Regions from separate parts of the Leifsonia sp. Ger2509 genome, predicted to be linked through region 2. Evidence: predicted binding sites of a transcription regulator. Region 2 holds the regulator's gene; the other holds the start of a gene.
The links. The regulator HspR, encoded in region 2, represses chaperone genes until heat shock. The targets are predictions, from matches to a motif close to AAGTTGAGTCNNNNNGACTCAACTT.

Region 1 (11,694 bases), 2.0 Mb from region 2:
CAAGGCGGCCCTCGGCGGCACTCCCGCGAGCGGCTGGACTTTCGCGGTCACGCTGACCGGGCAGGACGGCACCCACGGCGTCGACCAGACGCGGGCGTTCACGAGCACGCCGGGGCAGTACAGCTTCGGGGTCTGCGCGACCGGGGTGTCCAACCCGCTCTGCGCCGGCGATCCCAACACCGTGCCCAAGGTGATGGACACGATTCCTCCGGCAGGGGTCACCCAGGCCGACGAGCTGGACTTCCTCACCCACAACCCCGTCGTCGTCCACGGGCTGACCGTCCCCTGACCCGTCGAGCACAGGAAAAGTCACCTTCTCGGCAAGGATCGGGGGAACTTTTCCTGTGCTCGACGGCGTGGATGGCGAACGACACGGGCGGGCAGGACTAGTGTGCGCCGCATGGACGCTTCATCGCGAACCATCAAAGCGGCACTCCTCTACGAGGACGGCCAGACCCTCGACAGTGTCGTCCTCGTGCCTCTGATCGGCGGATGCCCGCCCGGGCAGATCCGCGTCACGACCACCTTCTGCGGCGCGCTCGCCTACGACGTCTACGAACTCGAGGACGACTCGGACTACTCGCTCATGCCCGCGTACCCGTACCTGGCGACGATCCCGATGACCACGGAGGACGTGCGGCAGGACGCCGCGACCTGACCTACCGTTTGGCGTGCGTCCACTCGAGCAGCCGGTCGGCGCTCCAGGTCGTGATGATCCGCTCGGCGGGGACTCCGTTGGCGGCTGCGCGTTCGGCGCCGTACGCAAGGAAGTCGAGTTGCCCGGGCGCGTGCGCGTCGCTGTCGATGCTGAACAGGCAGCCCGCATCGAGCGCGAGCTGAATGAGGTCGTCGGGCGGATCCTGCCGCTCTGGCCGCGAGTTGATCTCGACGGCGACATCGTTCTCGGCGCACGCGGCGAACACCCGTGCCGCGTCGAAGTCGGACGGCGGCCGTGGGGCGCGCGAACCCGAGACCAGGCGACCGGTGCAGTGCCCGAGGACGTTCGTGTGCCGGTCGCGGATGCCGCCGAGCATCCGCTGCGTCATCACGATCGAGTCGGACCGCAGCTTCGAATGCACGCTGGCGACCACCACATCCAGCCGGCCGAGCATCTCAGCCTCCTGATCGAGTTCTCCGCTCTCGAGGATGTCGACCTCGATGCCGCTCAGGAGCCTGACGCCGCCGGCCGTGCTGATGTCCGCGACGACGTCGAGCTGCTCGGCGAGACGCTCGGCGGTCAGTCCGCTCGCCACCGTCAGGGTGGGCGAATGATCGGTGAGTGCAAGGTAGTCGCGGCCGAGGAAGCGCGCTCCGTCGACCATGAGCTCGATCGACGTCGTACCGTCCGACCAGTCGCTGTGGCTGTGCAGGTCGCCCTTCAGGGCGGCGCGTAGTTCGGCCCCGCCGGATGCGAGGGGATGCGCGTTGCGCTCGCGCAGGCTCTGCAGACGCTCCGGAACCGCACCATCCACCGCCTGGCTGACGACCATGAACGTGGCGTCACCGATCCCCTTCATCGACTTCAGGCGGCCGTCGCGGGTTCGCGCGGTCACCTCGTCGGGCCCGAGCCCTGCAACGATCACCGCCGCTTTGCGGAACGCCTGGACCTTGAAGGTCGGGGCGAGTTCGCGTTCGAGCCAGAAGGCGATCTCGTTCAGTGCGTCGGCGGCGTCCACGCGTCCATCATGCCCGCATCCGCGCCGTCGAGCACAGGAAAAGTCATCTCGATCCTGGCGGATGACGTGACTTTTCCTGTGCTCGATTGATCGGGTGCCCGCGCGGAGCGCTTCCGCTGCCGGTCGGCGCGGGTCTAGCGTTGCCCCAGGGAGGGCGCCATGGTGCATACGGGCCTCATCGTTCTGCACGCGACGTTCGCGGTGGCCGGATTCGTCCTCGGGGCGCTGATGATGGCCACGCTCCCGGGGACCGCCCGCTCCCGCCGGTTCATCTCCTACTACGCGCTCATCGATGCTGCCATGGCGTGTCTCATCCTCGTGGTCGCACTCGACTGGGCGACGCTCGGGCCGACGAAACGCATCGCGTTCGGCATCCTGTCGCTGCTCGCCATCTACCTGATCATCCGGGTAGAGCAGGCGCGTCGCTCCCTGGTGCGCCAGCGGACCGGCTGGCGCACGGCCTTTCTCGGGCACGTCGGCTTCGTGCTGATCTCGTTGTTCGACGGCTTCTGCATCGTGACTGCGATCGACCTGCGGCTGCCGCCGGTCGTCATCGTCATCGTCGCCGTGCTCGGAGTCGCCGCGGGCATCTGGGTGATCCGGCGCCTGGTGCGGCGGGAACTCGTCCGCGAAGCCGCGAGCGCATGACTGTGTTCCGCGGCGCGCCCCAGCTTGACGAGGCCCGGGCCGCGTGATTGCATTACTTTCATTCCGACAACCGAAATCGTCCCCCAGAAGAGTGAAATGACCGAATTCCGCACTGCAGACCCCGAGTTTCCTTCGGAATCAGCAGGTGCTACAACCAGCGAGCTGACCCGAACCAGCTCGACGGATACCGCGGGTGGAGCCCAGGACTCCCGCACGGCACAGATCTCCCTGCGCAGACTCCGCAAGACCTTCGGCTCGATCACGGCCGTCGACGACGTCGACCTCGACGTGTACGACGGCGAGTTCTTCGCCATGCTCGGCCCGTCGGGCTCCGGCAAGACCACCGTGCTGCGCATGATCGCCGGCTTCGAGACCCCGACCTCGGGTTCGGTGCTCCTCGGCGGCACGGACGCCACGGCACTCCCCTCCTACCGTCGCGACGTCAATACGGTCTTCCAGGACTACGCGCTCTTCCCCCACATGACGGTCGCCAAGAACATCGAATACGGCCTCCTCGTCAACAAGGTGCCGAAGGCGGAACGCATCCGCCGCGTCGGCGAAGCACTCGAGATGGTCAGGCTCAGCGGCTTCGGCGACCGCAGACCCAACCAGCTCTCCGGCGGCCAGCGGCAGCGCGTGGCCCTCGCCCGCGCGCTCGTGAAACGCCCCCGCGTGCTGCTGCTCGACGAGCCGCTCGGCGCACTCGACCTCAAGCTGCGCGAGCAGATGCAGCTCGAGCTCAAAGCGATCCAGCGCGACATCGGGATCACCTTCGTCTTCGTCACCCACGACCAGGACGAAGCGCTCACCCTGTGCGACCGGCTCGCCGTCTTCAACAACGGGCGCATCGAGCAGCTGGGTGCCGCGCGCGACGTGTACGAGCATCCCGCCACGGCCTTCGTTGCGGGATTCGTCGGCTCGTCGAACTTCATCAACGCGGATGCTGCGCAGTCCGTCTTCGGGCTGACCGGCTCGTTCGCCGTCCGCCCCGAGAAGGTCGCGATCAGCTACCGCGGCGAACCCGTTCCGGCCGGCGCGATCCGCGCGGACGGGGTCGTCCGCGACGTCGTCTACGCCGGCTCGGTCACCCGCATCGTCACCGACGGGCCCGCCGGTCTCGCCCTCAGCGCGACGGTGCTGAACGCACACGGTGGACTCGACCCGCGTATCCAGCGCGGAAGCGACGTCACCGTCTCCTGGCCGGAAGCGGCCCTCCGCCGCATCGCGGACTGACCCCTCGAGCAGCACCCGCACGAACCCGAGAAAACCGACCCGAAACACGACCCGAGCACCACCGCACCCCACAACAGCACACCCCACACCCCCCACAGCAGAAAACGAGAGGCACGTCATGAAAACGATGTTTCGCACCGCGAGCGCCGGAGCAGCAGTACTGCTCGCCGCAACGGTCCTCCTGTCCGGATGCTCCGCGGGCACGTCGACGACGACGGGCACCCGCGCGCAGCCGCCCAAGGAGAAGATGCAGTCGTCCGTCGGCACCGGCGAAGGACAGCTCAACCTGATCGCCTGGGCGGGCTACGCCGAGGACGGCTCCAACGACAAGACGGTCGACTGGGTCCACCCGTTCGAAGCGCAGACCGGCTGCCAGGTGCACACCACGTACGGCGCCACTTCCGACGACATGGTCCAGCTCATGCGCACCGGCCAGTACGACGGCGTCTCCGCCTCGGGTGACGCCACGCTGCGCCTGATCTACGCGGGCGACGTCGCCCCGGTCAACACGAAGCTCGTCCCCAACTACCAGACGATCTCGCCGTTCCTGAAGAACGGAAAATGGAACTCGGTCAACGGCCAGATGTACGGCATCCCCCACGGCTGGGGCGCCAACCTGCTGATGTACACGCCGTCCGTCGTGACGCCGGCCCCGACGTCCTGGTCCGCCGTGTTCGGCGACTCCAGCGCGTACAAGGGCAAGGTCACCGCGTACGACTCCCCAATCTACATCGCAGATGCGGCCCTCTACCTGAAGGCGACGAAACCGTCGCTGGGCATCACCGACCCGTACTCGCTCACCGCGAAGCAGCTCGCGGCGGCGGTCGCCGTGCTCAAGAACCAGAACCAGAACGTCGGGGAGTACTGGTCCGACTACACCAAGGAGGTCCAGGCCTTCGAGTCCGGAACGTCCGTCGTCGGCACCACCTGGCAGGTCATCGCGAACCTGATCAACTCCGACGCCAAGGTCAAGGTCGACACCGTCATTCCGAAGGAAGGCGCGACCGGCTGGTCGGACACCTGGATGGTCTCCACGAAGGCCAAGCACCCGAACTGCATGTACGAGTGGATGAACTGGATCACGTCGGCGAAGGTGAACGCCCAGGTCGCGGAATGGTTCGGTGAAGCACCCGCTCAGACCCTGGCCTGCACCGAGACGAGCGACCCGAACTTCTGCGCCACGTACCACGCCACCGACGCGGACTACGCGAAGAAGATCGCGTACTGGACGACCCCGACGAAGGACTGCGTCGACGGCAAGGGCACCGACTGCACCTCGTACACCGATTGGGTGAACGCGTGGCAGCAGATCAGGGGCTAGCCGCACGGCGGCCCAGCTACCTCTCCACGAGGCCCAGGGCACGGCTCGCGCTGCTTCTCAGCGTGCCGCTGCTCTGGCTCGTGGTGATGTACCTCGGGTCGATCGCCGTGATGCTGGTGTCGGCGTTCTGGACGGTCGACGACTTCACCGGCGCCGTCGTCCACACCTTCACCCTCGACAACATCACGCGGCTCTTCACCGACCCACTGTTCGGCGAGGTCGCGCTGCGCACCATCCTCGTCGCCGTCACCGTGACGGTCATCGATGTGGTGGTCGCCGTGCCGATGGCGCTGTTCATGAGCAAGGTGGCGTCGCCGCGGGGCCGCATCGCGCTGGTCGTCGCGGTGACCACACCGCTGTGGGCGAGCTACCTGGTGAAGGCGTACGCGTGGCGTATCCTGCTCGCCCCGAACGGACCGCTCGCGGCCGTGACCGGCGGGAACACCCCGGGCTACGGACTCACTGCGGTGATCATCACACTCGCCTACCTGTGGCTGCCGTACATGATCATCCCGGTGTACGCCGGGTTCGACCGGGTCTCCGACTCCCTGGTCGAGGCGAGCTTCGACCTTGGCGCGAGCACCTGGCGCACCATCCGGTCGGTCGCTCTGCCGCTCGTCTTCCCGGCGATCGCGGCAGGCTCGATCTTCACGTTCTCGCTGACGCTCGGCGACTACATCGCCGTCGGCATCGTCGGCGGCAAGACGCAGCTGCTGGCCAACCTGATCTACGGGCAGCTCGTGACAGCCAACAACCAGCCGTTCGCGGCCGCACTCTCGCTCATCCCGCTCGCCGCCATCGTGCTGTACCTCTTCGCGATGCGCCGCACGGGCGCCCTGGAGAACGTCTGATGAAACTGCCCCTCTCGCTGCGCGTCATCCTCACCATCTGCATGGTGATCGGGCTCGCGCTCCTCTACATCCCACTGGCGCTCATCGTGCTGAACTCCTTCAACAGCTCGCGGACGTTCGGGTTCCCGCCGACGTCGTTCACATTGGAATGGTGGCAGAGGGCAGCACAGAGCAGCGGTGCGCTGGCGGCGCTCGGCACCTCGGTGATCGCGGGGCTGTGCGCGATGCTCATCGCGCTCCTGCTCGGAACGATGGCCGCCTTCGCGGTGCAGCGCTTCGCGTTCTTCGGCAAGAGCACGATCAGTTTCCTTGTCGTGCTGCCGATCACCCTGCCCGGCATCGTCACAGGCATCGCGCTCAACGCGACGTTCGTGCAGGTGCTCGGCCCGTTCGGGGTGGCGCTCGGGCTCGCGACGGTCATCATCGGGCACGCGACGTTCTGCATCGTCATCGTCTACAACAACGTGCAGGCGAGGCTCCGCCGCGTGGGGACATCGCTCGAGGACGCATCGGCCGACCTCGGCGCATCCGGATGGCAGACCTTCTGGCGGGTGACGTTCCCCGGCGTGCGCGGCGCACTCATCGCCGGCGCGGTGCTGGCGTTCGCGCTGAGCTTCGACGAGATCGTCGTGACGACCTTCACGGCCGGCCCGGCCATCCAGACCCTGCCGCTGTGGATCTTCAGCAACCTGTTCCGCCCGAACCAGGCGCCGGTCGTGAACGTCGTCGCGGCCGTGCTGGTCGTCGTCGCGGTCATCCCCGTGTGGCTCGCGCAGCGATTCTCCGGCGACTCCGCGACCAGTCGCGTCTAGCGCCCGCACGGGTGCGGGCTAGGTCGCGAGGGCGCGGATACGTCACAATGAGCAGGTGTCCAAGAAGATCGATTCCACGCTCAAAGAGCTCCTCAAGGCGCTGAAGAAGCACGCCGAGGTGATGAGCGCCCCGCGCGTCCCCATCAAGCAGGCGCAGAAGGCGAGCGCCCGCGTCCAGTCGGCCGCCAATGCCTACACCGAAGCGGTGCACACCCGCACGGGGCAGCCGAGCCCCTTCGTCGACCTCATCGAGCCGGGACTCGACGACGACACGCTCCGCTCGCTGAAGAGCGAACGGGATGCGGTGCTCCGCCGCCACAACATCCCGGTCACCTGAGTCCGGTGTGATCCTGCGACATCACCCGATGCGGGTGATGCAGCGATGGCGTCCGCACGGTTACCGTCAATCGACTGGCGCTCCCGTCGGGTCCGCATCGTTCGAAAGGTCTACGCCGTGAATTTCTGGGACTTCGTATCGTTCTTCTTCTGGACGTTCGTCTTCATCGCCTACCTGATGATCCTGTTCTCGATCATCGGGGACCTCATGCGCGACCACAAACTCAACGGGTGGTGGAAGGCCGTCTGGGTCATCTTCCTTATTTTCCTGCCGTTCCTCACCGCGCTGGTCTACCTGATCGCACGGGGACGCGAGATGTCCGAACGCCAGCGCGCAGCCATGCAGGCGGCGCAGGCCGACACCAACTCGTACATCCGGAACGTCGCCGGGACCTCGTCGCCGGCCGATGACATCGCGAAGGCGAAAGCACTTCTCGACTCCGGCGCGCTCAGCCAGGCCGAATTCGACACGCTGAAGGCGAACGCGCTCGCCAAAAGCGCCTGACGCACGGGCCGCACACGCCTGAACAGGGTTCGCCCCGAGGAGATCACGCTCCTCGGGGCGAACCCTGTTGTGTGTGGCTCTGCGGTCAGGCCGCTGCGGGCAGCTCGACCGGCAGCGACGCGGCGACGACGAGCTCGCCGTCGCGCGCATCCACGTGCACCGTTCCTCCGTCGACCAGCTCACCGCTGACCAGCAGGTCGGCGATGCGGTCGTCGAGCTCGCGCTGGATGAGCCGTCGCAGCGGTCGTGCACCGTACTCGGGCTCGTACCCGTTGTCCGCGATCCACGCCACGGCGGCCTCCGTCGCCTCGAAGACGACGTCCCGCTGCTGGAGCCTGGCGGCCGTCGCTGCGAGCAGCAGGCGCACGATGTCGCGCAGCTGAGCCGTGTCCAGCTTGCGGAACAGCACGATTTCGTCGATCCGGTTCAGGAACTCGGGGCGCATGGCCTCGCGCAGCTTGCCCATGACCCGGTCGCGCAGATCCTTCTCGGAGGCGAACCCTGACGCGTCGGCGGATGCCCCCACCGGCACGAATCCGAGCGCGCCGCTCCTCGAGGCGAGGAACTCCGAACCGAGGTTCGATGTCATGATGACGACCGTGTTGCGGAAGTCGACCGTGCGGCCCTGGCCGTCGGTGAGACGACCGTCGTCGAGCACCTGCAGCAGCACGTTGAACACGTCCGGGTGCGCCTTCTCGATCTCGTCGAACAGCACGACCGAATACGGGTTGCGCCGCACGCGCTCGGTGAGCTGCCCGGCCTCGTCGTACCCGACGTATCCGGGAGGGGCGCCGACCAGGCGCGCGACGGTGTGCCGCTCGCCGAACTCGCTCATGTCGAAGCGCAGCATCGCCTTCTCGTCACCGAACAGCGACGCGGCGAGAGCCTTCGCGAGCTCGGTCTTGCCGACGCCCGTGGGCCCCAGGAAGAGGAAGCTGCCGACCGGGCGCCGCTGGTCGCCCATCCCGGTGCGGTTGCGCCGCACAGCCTTGGAGACCGCGACGACCGCGTCATCCTGACCGATCACGCGCTCGTGCAGCTCGGTCTCGAGCCGTGCGAGGCGCTCGCGGTCCGCGTCGCCGATGCGGCTGACCGGGATGCCGGTCGCCCGCGAGATCACGGCGGCGATCTCGGGCTCGTCGACGACCGCGTCCACCTGGGGCTGCGTGCTCATCGTGTCGAGCTCGGCCTGGACGGCCTCGATCTCGTCACGCAGCCGAGACGCATCCTCGTAGTGCTCCGCGGTGACGGCCGAGTTCTTCTCGGCCTCCAGGTTCGCGAGGCGCTCGAGCAGGGCGGATGCGTCGATCCGCTTGCCGAGCGACAGTCGCAGCCGAGCGCCGGCCTGGTCGATCAGGTCGATGGCCTTGTCCGGCAGGAACCGGTCGGACACGTAGCGCGCCGACAACTCGACGGCCGCACGGATGGCGTCGTCGGTGTAGCGCACACCATGGTGCTCCTCGTAGACCTTTCGCAGGCCGGCGAGGATGAGCACCGCGTCCTCGGTGCTGGGCTCGCCGACCGTCACCGGCTGGAATCGCCGCTCGAGCGCGGGATCCTTCTCGATGCGGCGGTACTCCTTGAGGGTGGTCGCGCCGACGAGATGCAGGTCGCCGCGGGCGAGGCGCGGCTTCAGGATGTTGCCAGCATCCATGCCGCCCCCGTCACCGGAGCCGCCTGCGCCGACGACGGTGTGCAGCTCGTCGATGAAGACGATCAGCTCATCGCGCCGGGCGCTGATCTCATCCATGAGCTTGGTGATCCGCTCCTCGAAGTCGCCGCGGTAACGGGTCCCCGCGACCATTCCGGGCAGGTCGAGCGCGATGACGCGCTTGCCCCGGAGCTGCTCGGGCACGGCGCCGTCGACGACGGCCTGGGCGAGTCCTTCCACGATCGCGGTCTTGCCGACGCCGGCTTCGCCGACGAGCACCGGGTTGTTCTTGGTGCGCCGGGAGAGGATCTCGACGGTCTGTTCGATCTCGTCGAGGCGGCCGATCACCGGGTCGAGCCCGCCGTCGCGCGCGAGCGCGGTCAGGTCGGTGCCGAACTGGTCGAGCATGGGTGTGTCCGACGCCCCAGCACCCTGGTCAGGTGCCGGCGAGCCGTCCGGGCCCACGTTCGTGGTCTGCCGCATGGCGGAGGTGAGCGCCTCTGGGGTCACACCAGCGGACTGGAGGACCTGCCCGGCGGGCGAATCCTGTACGAGCACGAGAGCGAAGAAGAGGTGCTCGGGGTCGATGTAGGTCGCACCGGATGCGCGGGCCACCTGGTACGCGTGGAAGAGCGCACGCTGGGCGGACGGCGTGATCGACGCGGAGTCCGCATCGACGATGCTGCCGCTCTGCGGGAGCCGCTGCTCAGCGGCGGCCGCGACCGTGGCAGGGTCGACACCGATCCGGCGCATCGCGTCGGCTGCGGGCCCCTGCTCGACCATGACCCGCAGGATGTGCAGGGAGTCGAGCTCCTGGTGGCCGTGTTCGAGCGCGAAGCGGCCGGCCTCGGCCAGGATCTCCTGGGTGCGGCGGCTGAGGAAGCGGCTGATGTCGATCGAGCGCGCCGAGCGGGCGCGCTCACCGGCGAGGTAACGCGCGAGGAACTCGTCGAACGAGTTGCCGCTGTCGCTCTCCGGCGTGAAGTTGTCGGGCACGAGGTCTCCTGTTTCTCTGAAGTTGAGTCGTGTTCACTCAACTTCAACAACAGGCCGTGGTCGTTATTCCCGGTGCCGACCGGTTCGCGCCTTGGGCTGAGCGCGCCGCTCGCATGGCCGCGACGCGCCCACAGAGGGGCCAGGTTCCGCTAGTGCGCGGAGCGGGCACCAGCGCCTGCTGTCCCCTCCGCGGCATCCGGCCGCCTCGCGCGGCATCCCGCCGTCTCGTGCGGCGATCAGCCGCCGGGGGCGCTCGTCGGCGGCCCGGACGGCTGGGCCGTCGGCGTGGGCTGCCCGGACGGCCCCGGTGTCGGGTTCTGGGCGCCGCTGCCGTTGCTCACCTCGATCGTGACCGTGTCGCCGCTGTTGACGCGGTTGCCTGCCGACGGGTTCGTCGAGTCGACCATTCCGGCCGGCTGCTGGCTGTTCACCTGGTTCGGGTCGATGGTGACGGTGAGGCCGAGGTTCTGCAGTTCGGACTGGGCTGTCTGCGGGGTCTGGCCGGACACATCCGGGATCGTGACGCGCGTGCCGTAGAGCTGCGCATCCGAGGGCTGTGCGAACGGCGCGCCGCCGTACGTCGAGTCGATCGCCTGGAGGATGGGACGCGCGATGTGGAACTTGACGTCACCACCGCCGACGCCGTTGAACGCCAGGCTGCGCAGCGGGGTCGCACCAGAGACGTTGCCGACCCACGTCGCGGTGGACACCTTGCTCGTCGAGGTCACGAGCCAGTTCTGCAGCGAGTTGTCGGTCGTTCCCGTCTTTCCCATGATCGGCACGCCGTCGTACGGGTTCGCACTCGCGGCCGTCCCGCCGCCCTGCAGCACCCCCTGGAGCGCGTAGGCCACCCCCGCCGCGATGTTCGGCGCGATGCCCTGCGTGCACTTCGACGGCGTCACCGGCCGGACGGTACCGTCGGCGTTGATGACGCGGTCGATCGCAACCGGCGTGCAGACGACACCGCCGTTCGCGATGCCGGCGTAGGCGGTCGCCATCGTCAGCGGCGACAGGTAGTTGGTTCCGAGGATCATCGACGGGTACGAGTTCAGCGGGTTGCCCGCGGAGGCCGGATGCACCTCCAGCCCCTTCGCCGCGTTCAGGATTGAGCACAGGTCGATTTTGGTGCCCATCATCGCGAACGCCGTGTTGACCGACTGCGCCGTCGCGGACATGACGGACAGGTAGCCGCCCGACCCTTCATCGTTCGACACCTGCCAGTCCGGCCCGGAGATGTCGGCGCAGGTGTTGGTGAAGTCCGAGGTCGGGAAGTCGTGCTGCGTCGCATCGATCGTGTCGTAGAGGCTGTGCCCGGCCTCGAGCCACGCCGCCAGGTCGAACGCTTTGAAGGTCGACCCGGTCTGGAACCCCTGCGACCCTCCGTACGCCTCGTCGGTGTTGTAGTTGACCGCCGTCGTTCCGGCGACGGCCTGGTCCGTGTTGTTGAAGGCGCGGTTCTCCACCATCGTGATGATGCGGCCGGTGCCGGTCTCGGTCGAGACGTTCGACGCCCCCAGGTCGATGCCGTTCGCGGACGCCGGAATGTACGAGCTCAGCGACTGCTGGGCGACCGCCTGAAGGTCGAGGTTCAAAGTGGTGTAGATCTTCAGCCCGCCGCGGTTGAGCGTCGCCCAGCGGTCGGACGACGTCGCGCCGAACGCAGGG
Region 2 (11,694 bases):
GCGGCGATGCACTCCGCGATCTCCTCGAGCGCGTCCAGGCTCCGCGGCAGGCGCAGGAGCACCGTGCGCGCATCCCGGACCAGCTCCGGAACCAGGTCGAACGACCGGTACGAGCCGGACATCCCGAACCGCTCCGCGTTGGCGCCCAGCGCCCGCTCGCCGGCCAGCGCATCCTGGTGCACGCGGATCTCCCGCACGCCGAACCGGGCCGTCGCGCCGAGGGTCAGCGCGCCGTAGCCGTCGCCGATGACGACGAGCTCGCCGGGCTGCGGGGCATTGGCCGACTCGGCCGCGGTGTCGAGCAGGAGCCGGTCAGCGGCATCCACGGCGAAGAGGTTCGGGGCTTCGACATCGGGCCAGCGCCGGAGGCGTTCGAACGCGAATTCCTCTGCTCCGGCCACGCCCTCTTTCCTACCACCTCTCGCGGCCGGCCATGTGCCCGCCCGCCCGAGTGCTCCCCGCCACGTCGAGCGGGTGGGCACGTCCCGTACTGGCGGGCTCGCGGCGATGACGCCCGGGTCAAAGCCAGACGGCGAGAGCTGGGCGACCGCGCGCTGCCCTTGCGCCGCGCCCTACGCGGCGACGGCCTCGCGCGCGCCGACGAAGGCGTCGACGCAGCGGCGGATCTCGTCCTCCGTGTGCGCCGCCGACAACTGGACGCGGATGCGGGCCCGCCCCCGCGGCACCACCGGGAACGAGAACGCCGTCACATACACGCCGCGCCGCTGCATCTCGTCGGCGATCCGGGCGGTGAGCGCCGCATCCCCGAACATGACCGGAACGATCGGATGCTCACCCGGCAGCAGTTCGAACCCCGCCTCCGTCATCAGCGAGCGGAACAGCGCCGCGTTGGCACGCAAGGTGTCGCGCAGGCCACCGGACAGCTCGAGCAGGTCGAGGGCGGCGAGCGTTCCCGCGACGATCGACGGGGCGAGCGTGTTCGAGAAGAGGTACGGCCGCGCGCGCTGGCGCAGCAGGTCGACGATCTCCGTGCGCGACGATACGTAGCCGCCGGATGCGCCGCCGAGCGCCTTCCCGAATGTTCCGGTATAGATGTCGACCCGGTCGGCGACGCCGCAGAACTCGGGCGTCCCGCGACCGTTCGCACCCACGAACCCGACCGCGTGGGAGTCGTCGACGAACACGAGCGCCCCGAACTCGTCGGCCAGATCGCAGATCTCGGCGAGGGGCGCGATGTAGCCGTCCATGGAGAAGACGCCGTCGGTGACGATGACGCGGAACCGCGCATCCGCCGCCGCTTCCAGCTGCGCACGCAGGTCGGCCATGTCGCGGTTGCGGTACCGCAGGCGCTGCGCTTTGGAGAGGCGGATCCCGTCGATGATCGATGCGTGGTTGAGCTCGTCGGAGATGATCGCGTCCTCGGCGGTGAACAGCGTCTCGAAGACGCCGCCGTTGGCGTCGAAGCAGGAGGAGAAGAGGATGGTCGCCTCGGTCCCGAGGAACTGCGACACCCGGCGCTCCAGCTCCAGGTGCTGCTCCTGGGTCCCGCAGATGAAGCGCACGCTCGCGAGACCGTAGCCCCAGTCGTCGAGCGCCTGCTTCGCGGCATCCCGCAATACGGGATGGTCGGCGAGGCCGAGGTAGTTGTTCGCGCAGAAGTTGAGCACCTCGGCGCCGTCGGCCGTGATCAGCGCCTGCTGCGGGCCGTGGATGCTGCGCTCCCGTTTCGTGAGCCCCGCCGCGTCGATCTCGGCCAGCTGCCCGGCGACATGTTCGCGGAATGTTCCGTACATCAGAGTTCCGTCCAATCCAGGATGACTTTTCCGCCGTGCGCTGACGCGGCCGCCGCGAAACCGTCTTCCCAGCGGCTGGCCGGGAACCGGTCGGAGACGATGGATGCGATCGCCGTCCGCAGCGTCGCACTGGTCTGCAGCATCGCGCCCATCGCGTTCCAGGTCTCGAACATCTCACGGCCGTAGATGCCTTTGAGGGTGAGCATGTGGGTGACGACGATCCCCCAGTCGACGGCGATCTGCGACGACGGGAGCCCGAGCATGGCTATGCGCCCGCCGTGGTTCATGTTCTCGATCATCTGCGGCAGCGCTGTCGGCGCACCGCTCATCTCGAAGCCGACGTCGAAGCCCTCGCGCATGCCCAGGGCCACCTGCGCGTCCCGGATGGTCGCGTTGCGCACGTCGACGGTGAAGTCTGCACCCATTCCTTCGGCGAGCGCCAGCCGGTCCGGGCTGATGTCGGTGCCGACGATGAAGCGGGCGCCCACGTGGCGGGCGACGGCGATGGCCATGAGGCCGATGGGTCCGCATCCGGTGACGAGCACATCCTCACCGACGACGGGGAACGCGAGAGCCGTGTGCACGGCGTTGCCGAGCGGGTCGAACAGGGCGCCGACCTCGGGGTCGATCGCGGAGTGGTGCACCCAGACGTTGGTGGCCGGGAGCGTGAGGTATTCGGCGAAGGCGCCGTTGCGCTGCACGCCGAGACCCTTGGTGCGGATGCACATCTGCCGGCGCCCGGCGCGACAGTTGCGGCAGGTGCCGCAGACGATATGGCCTTCGCCCGAGACCAGGTCTCCGACGGAGACGTCGTGCACGAACGGGCCGACTTCGACGACTTCGCCGAAGAATTCGTGGCCGGGGATGAGCGGGGCCGCGACAGCGGAGGCCGCCCAGTCGTCCCAATGGAGGATGTGCAGGTCGGTCCCGCAGATCCCGGTGCGGAGCACGCGGATCTTGACATCCTCGGGTCCGGCCTCGGGTTCGGGGACATCGATCAGTTCGAGGCCTGCTGCCGCCTCGGCTTTGTAAAGGGCCTTCATCGCCACCTTCTCGCTTCGTCGTGTGAAGTGTCATGCATCAGGGCTTTTGTGGAGCCCGATTCACTCTACGACGGATGGGCGCGCGCGCCGCGCTCGTTACGAGGAAGGGGGCGCATCCACCGCGCCGGGCTGAGCAGGAACCGGCTGCGCCGGGTAGCCCGACCATCCGGCCGCGGCATATCCGCCCTGGTACGCCGCTAGCGGGGGCGCGGGAGGCGCCGGCGCCACCCGGGCCGGCTTCGGCTCGAACGCCCGCACGATGACAGGGATCACCGCCGATACGACGGCCACCAGCAGGGACGCCGACGAGATCCGCCACCACCAGTCGGCCCAGTCCTGCTCCGGAAAGGCCATCGGCAGCACGAGGGCGACGACGGTCACGCTGATCAGCGCGATGGTGACGTACCCGGCAATCGCCGTCAGCTGCGCCCTGGCGCGGCCGACGAAGTACAGGAAGTACACCTGGAAGAGGAGCAACGCCACGCGCACGACGACCACGATGCCGATGAAACGCACGAGCTGGAGATCCCACACGAACGGATCAGCGGTGTTCTCCGGTTGCAGCCAGCCGTTCCACAGTTTGAGGAGGCCCACGGCCACGAGCAACGAGTTGACCGCCGTCGACGCAGAGAGATACCAGCGGTTAGGACCGTTCTGCCCCACGGAGGCGTCAAGCGAGACGGCGCCGGCGAACGCAGCCAGGAGCATCAGGGTCAGCCAAGCCCGGCCTGCGACATTCGCCTGATCGCCGACGATGATGAAGACCCCGCCCATCAGCGCCGCGACCGTGAGGGTCCCGATCGTCAGGTAGAGCGCGGTGGACGCGGCGCGCGAACGCCGCTGCGGTGTATCGGTCATGAAAGCACTCCTGTGAAAGCTGATATTTCACAGGCTACCACCAACATTCATCCATTTCACACTTATCCCCACTCGCGGAGACCTTCCTCGCGTCCTCCTCATGAGGTGTGACGTACGCATCCGACACGCCGGGCCCGAGGGCGCAGAGTTCACGCCTCGGGGCCGGCGCAGCACGATCAGTCGCGGTCGAGCGGACGCCAGACGACGATCTGGTTGCTGCGCCGCACCCGTGTGCCGGCCCGCAGCGAGATGACCTCGCCGGCCGACCCGGCGGCGAACACGCGGCGTCCGGGGCGGTTGAGCAGTTCATCCGACAGCGCCGCCTCGAGTTCGCGGATGCGCCCCGTGAGCGCGCCCACCTGGTCTTCGAGCTCGAGGATGCGACGGATGCCCTCCAGGCTGACGCCTTCGGCTCCCAGCCGCGAGATCTCCTGCAGCTTCGCGACGTCGCGCATCGAATAGCGGCGGGATTTGCCGGGCGTACGCGAGGGGCTGACCAGCCCGAGCCGGTCGTACTGCCGCAGCGTCTGGGGGTGCATTCCCGCGAGCTCGGCCGCGACCGAGATGACGAAGACCTGGGTGTGCTCGTCGATGTCGGCCATGTCAGCCTCGCGACCTCGCGAGCAGGTCGTCGCGCGGGTTCTCATCCGGCAGCTTCTCGACGAAGCCACGCAATGCCTCTTCGGCGTCGGCAGACAGGTGCGATGGCACGGCGATCTGCACGACGGCCAGCAGGTCGCCGGTTCCCTTCGGGGTCTGCACCCCGCGGCCCTTCACCCGCAGTACCCGTCCGCTCGGCGTCCCGGGAGCGACGCGCAGCTTCACCGGCTCGCCGCCGAGCGTCGGCACCTCGATGGTGGCGCCGAGCGCCGCCTCGGCGAACGTCACAGGGACGGTCACGCGCAGGTTGAGGCCTTCGCGCTCGAACACCGGATGTTTGCGAACCGTCACGGTGAGCACGATATCGCCTGGCTCGCCGCCGTCCGGGCTGGGCTGGCCCTTGCCACGCAGCTTGATCTTCTGGCCGTCGGCCACGCCTGCCGGGATCTTCACCTTGATCGGCTTGCCATCGGCGGCCTGCAGCGTGATCGTTTCGCCGCGCGTCGCCGTGACGAAGTCGATGGTGGTCGTCGCGGTCACGTCACGGCCGCGGGTCGGGCCACCGTAGCCCCGGAATCCGCCTGTGGTGGACCCGAACCGGCCGTCGCCGAACATGCTGCCGAAGATGTCGTCGAACTGGCCGCCCTGCTGATAGGTGTACCCGCGCTGGCCGCCCTGGCCGAACATCCCGCCGAAGACGTCGTCGAAGCCGCCCTGTCCGGCCGAACCCGGCGCGGTGAAACGGGCGCCGGAGCCCATGGCGCGGATCTGGTCGTACTCCTTGCGCTCTTCCTCATCGCTGAGCACGGAATAGGCTTCGCTGATTTCCTTGAACTTCGCCTCCGAGGCGGCATCGCCCGGGTTCGAGTCCGGGTGGTATTTGCGCGCGAGCTTGCGATAGGTCTTCTTGAGCTCGGCCGCGCTGACGTCCTTGGAGACGCCGAGGACCTTGTAGAAGTCCTTGTCGAACCAGTCCTGGCTTGCCATGGCGCCTCCTCTCCCTCTATCTAACCGTGCGCAATTCGAAGAAGTCCCTTGTTCGACGCGAATGCGTCACGTCTGCCCCATCAGCGTGCGCTCTTGGCGAATTGCGAAGGCAGAGCGGGCGGATGGGGCAGACGGATGATGCTACCGCTGCGGCACGGAGACGACCACCTTCGCCACCCGCAGCAGGGTCGACCCGACCAGGTAGCCGGTCTCGACGACGTCGGCGACGGTGTCCGTCTCGACGTCGGGGCTCGGCTGCTGGAAGATCGCCTCGTGGATCTGCGGGTCGAACGGGTCGCCTGCTGCGCCGAACGGCTTCACGCCGAGGCGCTCGACCGACGTGCGCAGCTTGGCCGCGATGGTCGCGAACGCGCTGCCCTCCTCGAGGTCTCCGTGCTTCTCGGCACGGTCGAGGTCGTCGAGCACGGGCAGGAGACCCTTGACGGTCTCGCCGACCGCGCGCTCACGCTCGATCTCGCGGTTGGCCTCCGTACGCTTGCGGTAGTTCGCGTACTCGGCGGTCAGCCGCTGCAGGTCGGCGAGCCGTTCCGCCGCCACCTGGTCGGCCGTCGACTGGCCGCTCAGCACATCCAGGTCGTCATCGGAGAGGAAGCCACCGAACTCGGCTGTCCCGTCGGCATCCGTGTCGGACGGCCCGACGTCGACCAGCTCTTCGTGGGCCAGGTCGGGGCCGGAGGCATCAGCCTCCGACCCGCTCTCCGGGTGCCGAACCTTTCCGGTCTCGGGATCGATCCGCCGCTTGTCGCGGATGACCGGCTCCTCGTGTTCGTCGGGCTGGTCCCCTGCGGGACCCTTCGGCGTGTGGGGCATGACTACTTGGTCTCCTCGTCTTCGACCACCTCGGCGTCGACGACGTCCTCATCGGAGTTCGTCTCGGCCGCGGGCTCCTCGGCGGGAGCGGACGCCTCGGCCTGGCTGGACGCGTAGATCGCCTCGCCGAGCTTCTGCTGGCTGGAGTTCAGCTTGTCGTACGCGGTCTTGACTGCGTCCTCGTCGTCTCCGGCGAGCGCGCTCTTCAGCGCGTCGACGTCGCCCTGGACCTCGTTCTTGACGTCCTCGGGCAGCTTGTCGTCGTTGTCCTTGATCAGCTTCTCGATCGAGTAGGCGAGCTGCTCGGCCGTGTTGCGGGTCTCAGCGGTCTCACGACGCTTCTTGTCCTCGGCTGCGTGCTCCTCGGCCTCGCGCACCATGCGCTCGATGTCGTCCTTCGGCAGCGACGAGCCGCCGGTGATCGTCATCGACTGCTCCTTGCCCGTGCCCTTGTCCTTGGCGGACACGTGCACGATGCCGTTCGCGTCGATGTCGAAGGTGACCTCGACCTGCGGGATGCCACGAGGTGCCGGTGCGATGCCGGTCAGCTCGAAGGTGCCGAGCGGCTTGTTGTCGCGGGTGAACTCGCGCTCGCCCTGGAAGACCTGGATCGCGACGGACGGCTGGTTGTCGTCGGCCGTGGTGAACGTCTCGCTGCGCTTGGTCGGGATGGCCGTGTTGCGCTCGATGAGCTTGGTCATGATGCCGCCCTTGGTCTCGATTCCGAGGCTCAGCGGGGTGACGTCGATGAGCAGAACATCCTTGCGCTCACCCTTGAGGACACCGGCCTGGAGGGCTGCGCCGACGGCGACGACCTCATCCGGGTTCACGCCCTTGTTGGGCTCCTTGCCACCGGTCTCCTGCTTGACCAGGTCGCTGACCGCGGGCATGCGGGTCGAACCGCCGACGAGCACGACGTGCGCGATGTCGGAGACCTTGATGCCGGCCTCACGGATGACGTCGGCGAACGGCTTCTTGGTGCGGTCGAGCAGATCACTGGTCATCTGCTCGAACTGGGCGCGGGTGAGCGTCTCGTCGAGGTTGGCCGGGCCGTTCTCGGTCAGCGACAGGTACGGAAGCTGGATGCTGGTCGACATGCTGCTCGACAGCTCCTTCTTGGCCTGCTCGGAAGCCTCCTTCAGTCGCTGGAGGGCGATCTTGTCCTTGGAGACGTCCACGCCCGTGGTCTCCTTGAACTTCTTGATCAGGTGCTCGACGATGCGCTGGTCCCAGTCGTCGCCGCCGAGGCGGTTGTCACCGGCGGTCGCGCGGACCTGGATGGTCGAGAAGTCGTCGTCCTTGCCCACCTCGAGGAGGGAGACGTCGAAGGTGCCGCCACCGAGGTCGAAGACGAGGATGAGCTCGTCCTCCTTGCCCTTGTCGAGTCCGTAGGCGAGGGCTGCCGCGGTCGGCTCGTTGATGATGCGGAGGACGTTGAGGCCCGCGATCTCACCGGCCTCCTTGGTGGCCTGGCGCTCGGCGTCGTTGAAGTACGCCGGAACGGTGATGACCGCATCCGTCACGGTGTCGCCCAGGTACTGCTCGGCGTCGCGCTTCAGCTTGGCGAGGATGCGCGCCGAGATCTCCTGCGGGGTGTACTTCTTGCCGTCGATCTCGACCTTCCAGTCGGTGCCCATGTGGCGCTTGACCGACGCGATGGTGCGGTCGACGTTGGTGACGGCCTGGCGCTTCGCGGTCTCGCCGACGAGCACCTCGCCGTCCTTGGTGAAGGCGACCACCGAGGGGGTGGTGCGGAATCCTTCGGCGTTGGCGATGACGGTGGGCTCTCCACCTTCGAGCACAGAGACCACGGAGTTCGTGGTTCCGAGGTCGATACCTACTGCACGTGACATGTGTGTTTTCTCTCCTTTGTTGCCGGCTTGGCGCCTGTGAAAATCATGGGGTCAAGAGTTGAGTCCTGACGACTCAAGCCTGACATCCGGCCGAATCGATGTCAAGTCGGATCGACAAAACTTGAGTGTACTTGACTCAACTTCCAGCGGGCGCCCAGAATTCCCGGGGCGGGCTCGAGGAGGGTACGGCGCCGCGCGCCGTCCGTCATTCAGGAACACGTGTGACGGACGGGACCCGCGGAGCCCCCCGGCCGGCAAAACCCCTGGTGGGATGCGCGGCCACCACCCGCCCGCCCCCAGACTTCCTGAATTATGGAACCCGGCCCCGAGAGGGTGCGGCGCCGCACGCCGTCCGCAATTCAGGAACACGCGTGACGGACGGGACTCGCGGAAGCCCCCGCCCGGCAAAACCCCTGATGGGATGCGCGGCCACCACCCGCCCGCCCGCCCCAGACTTCCTGATTTGTGGACACGCGAAACGGCCCGCCTGGGTGCAGGCGGGCCGTTCCGTGGGTGCGTCGGAGATGGGGGGATCAGCCGTCCGCACCAGCTGGCGTCGAAGTGGTCGTGAACCCTTCGAGCTTGTTCGCGGCCTGCGCGTACTTGTTGGTGAACGTGTCGCCGATCGTCACGTTCGACGTGTCGACGCCGATCGCCTTCTCCATCGCGAGGATGGTCTTGGGTCCACCGGCGGGCATGATCCCGTCAGGCAGGAACTGTCCCTTGTCGGTGTTCAGACCGTCGATGTACTGCTGCTTGGTGATCGTGGCGTTCTGCACGTACTCCGGCGGCAGCTTGTTGGCGATGTCCGATGCGGAGTGCGAGTTGATCCAGTGCATCGTCGCCACCAGAGCGTTGACAACCTTCTGCACGGCATCCTTGTGGGAATCCACCCACGACTTCGTCGCCAGCACACCCGCTGCGGGCCAGTCGCTGCCCAGCGCCTTCGTCGCGCCTTCCGCGGTTGCGAGGTCGACTGCGGTGTGAGCGAGCTTCTTGCTGGTGAGCGCGCCGACGGTCGGCTGCGTCGTCATGACGCAGTCGGCGGACCCGCGCTGGATCGCGGCGATCGCGGTCGATCCGGCACCCACGGCGAGTGTGTGGTAACCGCTCTTCGCGATGCCCTGGGTGTGTGCGAGGAACTGCGTCAGGCTGTCCGTGCCCGAGCCCAGGTCGGTAACGCCGAGCGTCTTGCCCTTGAAGTCGGCCGCGGAGTTCACGCCGCTCTTGTCGCTGCACATCTCACGCTCGCCCGGAGCGCCCGAGAGCTGGACGACGTCGATGACGTCCTTCCCTTTGGACTTGAAGTCGATCGTGTGGATGTACCACGCGCCGGCCATGTCGACCTGGCCCGATGCCATCGCATCCTCCGCGCCGACACCACCGTTCTGCTCGGTCGACAGCTCCATGTTGACGCCGTACTTCTTGTAATAGCCGAGCCGCGCGGCGAGCTCGTACGGCAGGTAGATCTGCTTGTCGATGCCGCCGACCATCATCTTGACGGTGGGCATCGGGGTGGAGCCGCCGGCGGCCGCGTTGCCGCCGGTGGCGCCGCTGCTGCAGGCCGCGAGGCTGAGCGCCAGTGCTCCAGCCGCGGCGACAGCGCCGAGTGTGCGCTTCTTCATGTGAGTGCGTTTCCTTTCATTGGTGCCGAGGGTTCGGCGGTTCCTGGTGGGGATTCGGGTGTGGATGCGCGGCGCGTCAGATCGCCTGCGCCTCGGAACGGTTCGGCGGACGCCACTTGAGCAGGACGCGCTCGAGCAGGGTGATGAGGTATTCCGCCCCGAGCGTGACCACGGCCATGATCACCATGCAGGCGAACACCGTGTTCGGGTCGAAGCTCCCCTGGGCCTGGCTGATGATCAGGCCGATGCCCTGCTGGGCTCCGAGGACTTCGGCGACGAGAGCACCGATGATGGCGAACCCGAACGCCGTGTGGAGGCTGGCGATGATCCACGTCATCGCCGAAGGGATGGTCACGTGGCGGGCGACCTGCAGCGGCGATGCACCGAGGACGCGCACGTTGGCGACCAGGTTCTGGTCGACTTCGCGTACGCCCTGGAAGGCGTTGAAGAAGACGACGAAGAACACGAGGACGGAGGCCAGCAGCACCTTCGGGAACACACCGAGGCCGAAGGCCACGATGAAGATCGACCCGAGGACGATGCGGGGGATGGAGTTCACGACCTTGATGTACGGCCCGAAGACCGCCGCCAGGTACCGGTTGGAGCCGAGGAGGATGCCGACGACGACACCGGCGATCGTGCCGAGGACGAACCCGTAGAGGGCTTCCTGCACCGTGATCCAGAGGTTGTCCCAGATCGAGCCGAACGCCGAGCCCTGGGTGAAGAGGTGCACGAGGCTGTCCCAGATACCGGACGGCTGTCCGTAGAAGAACTTGTCGACGACGCCGGTCGCGGTCGCCCACTGCCAGCCGCCGATCACGACGACCGCGACCATCACGCGGCCGAACCATACCCACGCCGTGCGGCGGGATCGAGCCCGGCGTGCGGATGCGCGCAGTTCGCTCTCCGGCGCCACGACGTACGCGCCGTTCGTCTTCACCGGTGTGGTGTGCGCTGTCGTGGTCATGCTGCTGCCCCCGCTGTCTGCTGGTATGCCCGGGTGACCTCGTCCTTGAGCGAGGCCCAGATCTGTCCCTGGATCTCGAGGAACCGCTTCTCGTGCCGGATCTCCTGCACGTCGCCGCGGGGCCGGGGCAGGTCGATGTCGAAGATGTCCTTCACCGTGCCGGGGCTGCTCGTCATGATGACGACCCGGTCGGAGAGCGCGACGGCCTCGTCCAGGTCGTGGGTGATGAAGAGCACGGACGGGCGCAGCTCCTCCCAGAGCTGGAGCAGCTCGGTCTGCATGATCGCCTTCGTCTGCACGTCGAGTGCGCCGAACGGCTCGTCCATCAGCAGGATGCGCGGACGGTTGATGAGTGCCGCCGCCATTGCGACGCGCTTGCGCATCCCACCGGAGAGCTGGTGCGGATAGCGGTCCTCGAAGCCGGCGAGGCCGACGCGGCGCAGCCAGTCCATGGCGAGCTCCGTGGCTTCGCGCTTGGGGGTGCCGAGCAGGATGGGGCCGATCATCACGTTGTGGAGCACGGTCTTCCAGGGGAAGAGCGAGTCGGCCTGGAACATGTAGCTCACGCCGCGGGTGACGCCGTCGACGATGTGACCGCCGACCTGCACCGACCCCGCGCTCGGCGGCTCGAGTCCGGAGACCTGCGCGAGTGTCGTCGACTTGCCACAGCCGGTCGGGCCGACGATCGCGCAGAACTGGCCCGGTTCGACCGTGAGCGTCACGTCGTGGATGGCCGTGAACGTATCGCCCTTCGGCGTGACGAACCGTTTGGTCAGCCCGACGATGTCGATCCGCGCCGCATCCTCTGCGCCTGCGGTGGCCGCTCGTGTGCGGCCGGGAGTGGGATCACCCATAATGCCAAGACCTCTCTGTCTTTCGGTGTGATAACCGATAGTGCGGCAGGCCCGCATCCGCTGTCTCGCTTGTGCGCTATCAGCCTTTTGTGCGCATTCACGTGCGTTCTGCGCATTGTGCTCGCGTGCATTACGCAGGTTGCCCTGAGACAATCCCCTTTGTGATGCGACGCCGGATCCGAAAACTCTCGACCCAGATCTTTCTGGCTCAGTTGGTGATCCTCACGGTGTCCATGGCCGTCGGCTTCGCGCTCTTCGCCCAGACCGCCCGGAACAATCTCGACTCCGACTTCCAGGCGCGCGCTGCGGGCATCGCCGAGAC

Region 1: a site for HspR is predicted at 10,049-10,073, ahead of ACV7NN_RS03325 (ATP-dependent Clp protease ATP-binding subunit). Genes of this name have one in related genera too.

What each region holds. Positions count from the first base shown of each region.
Region 1 covers NZ_JBUYVB010000003.1:625,043-636,736, forward strand. The annotation lists gene ACV7NN_RS03275 (glucodextranase DOMON-like domain-containing protein) at 1-289, shown strand, start outside; gene ACV7NN_RS03280 (hypothetical protein) at 401-658, shown strand; gene ACV7NN_RS03285 (PHP domain-containing protein) at 660-1,676, opposite strand; gene ACV7NN_RS03290 (hypothetical protein) at 1,836-2,324, shown strand; gene ACV7NN_RS03295 (ABC transporter ATP-binding protein) at 2,421-3,557, shown strand; gene ACV7NN_RS03300 (ABC transporter substrate-binding protein) at 3,676-4,878, shown strand; gene ACV7NN_RS03305 (ABC transporter permease) at 4,857-5,729, shown strand; gene ACV7NN_RS03310 (ABC transporter permease) at 5,729-6,541, shown strand; gene ACV7NN_RS03315 (hypothetical protein) at 6,597-6,878, shown strand; gene ACV7NN_RS03320 (SHOCT domain-containing protein) at 6,996-7,382, shown strand; gene ACV7NN_RS03325 (ATP-dependent Clp protease ATP-binding subunit) at 7,468-10,029, opposite strand; gene ACV7NN_RS03330 (transglycosylase domain-containing protein) at 10,266-11,694, opposite strand, start outside.
Region 2 covers NZ_JBUYVB010000003.1:2,607,352-2,619,045, reverse strand. The annotation lists gene ACV7NN_RS12930 (class I SAM-dependent methyltransferase) at 1-401, opposite strand, end outside; gene ACV7NN_RS12925 (glycine C-acetyltransferase) at 573-1,754, opposite strand; gene tdh (L-threonine 3-dehydrogenase) at 1,754-2,797, opposite strand; gene ACV7NN_RS12915 (hypothetical protein) at 2,894-3,655, opposite strand; gene ACV7NN_RS12910 (heat shock protein transcriptional repressor HspR) at 3,832-4,248, opposite strand; gene ACV7NN_RS12905 (DnaJ C-terminal domain-containing protein) at 4,259-5,242, opposite strand; gene ACV7NN_RS12900 (nucleotide exchange factor GrpE) at 5,384-6,073, opposite strand; gene dnaK (molecular chaperone DnaK) at 6,076-7,926, opposite strand; gene ACV7NN_RS12890 (ABC transporter substrate-binding protein) at 8,460-9,551, opposite strand; gene ACV7NN_RS12885 (ABC transporter permease) at 9,628-10,518, opposite strand; gene ACV7NN_RS12880 (ABC transporter ATP-binding protein) at 10,515-11,372, opposite strand; gene ACV7NN_RS12875 (ATP-binding protein) at 11,537-11,694, shown strand, end outside.